Regions from separate parts of the Oxalobacter paeniformigenes genome, predicted to be linked through region 2. Evidence: predicted binding sites of a transcription regulator. Region 2 holds the regulator's gene; the other holds the start of a gene.
What was found. Region 2 encodes sigma-54, which starts transcription at its own class of promoters, with help from an activator protein. Its sites were predicted from a motif close to TGGCANGNAANCTGCTTT; they were not measured.

Region 1: a site for sigma-54 is predicted at 976-993, ahead of glnK (P-II family nitrogen regulator). Genes of this name have one in related genera too.

What each region holds. Positions count from the first base shown of each region.
Region 1 covers NZ_JAMKYL010000003.1:5,646-8,030, forward strand. Annotated here, with positions in the region: gene NAI64_RS05000 (phosphoethanolamine transferase) at 1-300, opposite strand, end outside; tRNA gene NAI64_RS05005 (tRNA-Lys) at 584-659, opposite strand; gene glnK (P-II family nitrogen regulator) at 1,089-1,427, shown strand; gene NAI64_RS05015 (ammonium transporter) at 1,442-2,385, shown strand, end outside.
Region 2 covers NZ_JAMKYL010000001.1:118,774-121,158, forward strand. Annotated here, with positions in the region: gene hpf (ribosome hibernation-promoting factor, HPF/YfiA family) at 56-403, opposite strand; gene NAI64_RS00560 (RNA polymerase factor sigma-54) at 458-1,936, opposite strand; gene lptB (LPS export ABC transporter ATP-binding protein) at 1,951-2,385, opposite strand, start outside.

The sequences.
Region 1 (2,385 bases), on a different contig from region 2:
TTCGAACATGAAGTAGTTGGTCGCGCTGGCGATGAACAGCAGCAGGATCAGGACTGGTTTGGCAAGGTACGGTATCAGAAGGAGATTGAAGAGCAGATAGAGTGCAGTGAAGATGACGATGGGAATGCTGATGCCGAAAAAGAATGTGGCAGTATCTGCTACCGTCAGGTGGCGAAGAATGTAGCGCCACAGTGACAGATTCAGCACGGTCGTGAAATACAGGGCGCTGATGACCGTGAGCCACCGGCTGTCGAGGTGGATGCGGTATGCAGTGAATCCAAAGGAGAAGTGTTTTGCCATGTGGGTCGAGTTCGGTTCGGGATTGGGGATATTGTCGAGATGAAACAGTCAAATCCCGATGAACTGTATGTGAACGGATCGTTAACCGCTTGATGTTCGTCAGGGCTTCGTGCGAGCAGATGGTGGTCCGGTAGCGGGTGTTCAGGTGGGAATAAAAGCGCAGGTATGCAATGACAGTCATGCGCTTCGATGAAGCATCCGCAAGAGTGCAGGGATATGTGTTGCCGTGATGGTAAACGGCAATGAAAAAGGCCACGTTATGAAACGTGGCCTTTGGTGTTCTTGGTGGGTTGTGAGCGACTCGAACGCTCGACCTACGGATTAAGAGTCCGCAGCTCTACCAACTGAGCTAACAACCCGACAGGACTGAAATTATAGCAGCAAATTTCCGGATGGGTAAGTATTGTTAGTTTTTTTCTTGCCGACGATGCTTTTTTTATACAGTTTGCGTTGTCTGTCCGGCTCGATGGGTGATCCCTCTGGAAAGAATGGTGCGCAAATGTGAAACGGCGCGGGACTTTACAAGGTAGCGGGGTTCGACGGATGGTTGTGCTGTTTGCACTTTTTCGGTGCGTTTTGTTCGCGATCAGTGATTCTTGTCGTTGTTTTGCAGGTTTTCGGGGCGTTTCCGCCTGCCGATGGTCTGCAAGCGGGGTATTGCCGGATGGAAAAAGTTGGCATGGTCTGTGCTTTATAAGGGATACGGAAATTGTTTTGCAGGGCAAAGGCAAGTGATTTGGGTCTTTGTCCGGATTCGACGGTTTTTCAGTATCCACAAGGGGGACGAGATGAAATTGATCAGTGCCATTATCAAGCCGTTCAAGCTCGATGAAGTCAGGGAAGCGCTGGCTGCGATCGGTATTCAGGGAATGACGGTGACGGATGTCCGCGGTTTCGGACGGCAAAAAGGACATACGGAGTTGTATCGCGGTGCGGAGTATGTTGTTGATTTTTTGCCGAAAGTCAAGATCGAGGTGGCGGTGTCCGACAGGTATCTCGATCAGGTGATCGAGGCGGTTTGCCAGTCTGCTTCGACGGGAAAAATCGGGGATGGCAAGCTGTTCGTCGTCGATCTGGAACAGGCGGTGAGAATCCGTACCGGCGAAACCGGTGAAGAGGCTTTGTGAACAGGAGGCACATTATGAGAAAGAGCGTATTGGCAGCAATGGCTTTGGCTGGCACAGGAATGTGCCGTATGGCTTGCGCACAGGATGCTGCCGGGGATACGGCCGCTGCGGCGGCTTCTGCACTGAGTGCCGGTGATACGGCATGGATGATGACTTCGACGTTGCTGGTGTTGATGATGGTGGTACCCGGACTGGCGCTGTTTTACGGCGGACTGGCACGAACGAAGAATATGTTGTCTGTGCTGATGCAGGTATTTGTGACGTTTTCACTGATTACGGTGTTGTGGTTTCTGTATGGATATTCGCTGGCGTTTTCAGGTGAAGGCGCAATTGTCGGAGATTTCGGCAAGGTGTTCATGAACGGGGTGACGCAGAATTCCATGTCGGTGACCTTGCCGACAATTCCTGAATATGTCTTTTCGGCATTCCAGGGGTCGTTCGCCTGTATTACGGCGGCGCTGATTGTCGGGGCTTTTGCGGAACGGATCAAGTTCGGTGCGGTGATGGCGTTTATGGCGATCTGGTTTACGTTCAGTTATGTTCCGATGGCTCATATCATCTGGGGCGGCGGTTTTCTGGCAGAAGATGGCGCACTGGATTTCGCAGGCGGAACGGTCGTGCATATCAATGCCGGTATCGCGGGTCTGGTCGGTGCATGGTTGATCGGCAAGCGGCTCGGTTACGGGCGTGAAGCGTTCATGCCGCATTCGCTGACGTTAACGATGGTGGGCGCTTCCCTGTTGTGGATCGGCTGGTTCGGTTTCAACGCAGGTTCTGCAGGTGCCGCCAACGGTCTGGCGGGGATGGCTTTCGTCAATACGGTTGTCGCTACGGCCGCTGCGACATTGTCCTGGCTGATGGGCGAGGTCTTTACCCGTGGCAAGCCGTCCATGCTGGGTGCGGCTTCCGGGGCGGTTGCCGGTCTGGTGACGATTACGCCGGCTGCGGGATTCGCAGG
Region 2 (2,385 bases):
CATGAAGTCAATAAAAAAGGCGCTAAAAGCGCCTTTTTGCCAGTCAGATCGCCTTTTATGATGCGGAATCATCCAAAGGCATGTTCTTGACGGATTCGCGGGAATGTTCCTTGGATTTTGTCTTTGCCTTGACCAGCTGGCGGTCAAGCTTGTCCATCAGAATGTCGATGGCGGCATACAGATCCTGCGCAACACTTTCTGCATGCAGGGTTTTGCCGGAAAGGTTCAGTTTGATTTCGGCACGTTGGCTTTTTTCCTTGTCGGAAACGTTGTCAACAGCCAATAAAACTGAAATATCGATGACGCCATCAAAATTCCGTTTCATTCGGTCAAGTTTGCTTTCTACATGGCTGCGGATCGCAGGCGTGATCTCGAGATGATGTCCACTGATCGTAAGGTTCATACATTTCTCCTTGATGATGTCACCCAAATTTTCAAGTGTCTGCGACACTTGTTACTACAATGTTTTGCGCAGGCTGGCTGGCGGAATTTTCAGTATGTCACGGTATTTTGCGATTGTCCGTCGCGCGATGACCAGACCTTCCTTTTCCAGCAACTGAGCGATTTTGTTATCGGAATACGGTTTTTTGCTGTCTTCCTGTGCGATCAGCTGTCTGATTTTTTCGCGAATCGCGGTTGAAGATGCTTCTCCTCCTCCTTCTGTGGCGATGTGACTGCCGAAAAAATATTTCAACTCAAAAATACCAAGCGGTGTCAGCATGAATTTCTGGGTTGTCACACGGGAAATTGTGCTCTCGTGCAGTCCTAGTGTATCAGCTATTTCACGCAAAACAAGAGGGCGCATGGCACTCGGGCCCAAAGAGAAGAAATTCTGCTGTCGCTCGATAATGGCTTCAGATACCTTGAGAATGGTATCGAACCGCTGGTTTATGTTCCGGATCAACCACTTGGCTTCCTGAAAACGGGTGTTCAGGCTGGTTTTGTTCGATGTGGTTTTCAGGATATCGCCATACATCTGGTTGATGCGGATTTTTGGAACGGCATCCATATTGAGTTCGGCATGCCAGACGCCGTCTTTTTTGACGGCGATGATTTCAGGCACGATCATGTCTGCCGCATCATTGGCGAAAGCGGCACCCGGGTGGGGATTGCAACGCTGTATGACAGCCTGTGCCTCGAGCAAATCCTCATCGTCGCACGACAGGGCCTTTTTCAGACGGTTGAAATCACGCTGCGCGAACAGTTTCAGGTGATTTTCCACGATGTTCAGCGCCCGTTTCCTGACGATATACGGGATGTTTTGCATCAGGCGGATCTGGATGGCAAGACATTCGGCACTGTTTCGTGAGCCGACACCGGGGGGATCGAAATTCTGGATGCAGGCAAGTGCATCTTCCAGTTCGGCATAATCGATATTCAGTTCGGGCGGAAGCCATTCCAGCATTTCACCCAATGTTTCCTGAAGATAGCCGTTGGTATCGAGTGCGTCTATCATCAGTTCGACCAGTGCGCGTTGCCGCTGGTCGCGGACAGTCAGACGCATCTGGGACAACAGGTGTTCCTTGAGTGATTCGGGCGGTGCCTCGAGTTGTGGCTGGAAGCGTTCGTCATCGGGATGGCGGTCGGACTGCTTTGCGGAATCCCATATCAGATGTTCGGTTTCGGCGGCGCCTGAAAGGTTGTCGAAGGCATTCGGTTCGTCATGATGTTCGGTCGATTGGGCAGGCGATGATCCGATGCCGGCTGCATCGGGGCCCGGCGGGGCGACTGGCCGGATGATGGAACCGTCGGCCTGAAAACGGGTCGTATTGGCCAGCGGGTCGTCCAGTCTTTCCAGCAGTGGATTGTCCAGCAGCGCGCGTTCGATTTCCTCGTTCAGTTCAAGGCTGGACAATTGCAAGAGCTTGATCGACTGCTGGAGTTGCGGAGTCAGCGCGAAATGCTGCGCAAGACGTGTTTGCAGTTTCTGTTTCATAACCTTGCCGCTTCTTACATACGGAAGTGTTCACCAAGATAAACGCGTCTGACGGATTCGTTTTCGATGATTTCGTCCGGATGGCCGCTTGCCAGTACGGTGCCCTGATTGATGATGTAAGCGTGGTCGCAAATGCCCAGCGTTTCACGGACATTATGGTCGGTAATCAATACGCCGATGCCGCGATCTTTCAGGAAACGGACGATCCTCTGGATTTCGATAACGGCAATCGGGTCGATACCTGCAAACGGTTCGTCAAGCAGGATGAAGCGTGGATCGGTGGCAAGCGCACGTGCGATTTCGACACGGCGACGTTCGCCACCAGAGAGGGAAAGGGCGGAGTTGGTTCGCAATTTTTCGATTTGCAGTTCTGCCAGCAGACTGTCCAGCTTTTGCTCGACTTCATCTTTCGGCAAGGGTTTTCCGTCTTTTTTCTGCAATTCAAGCAC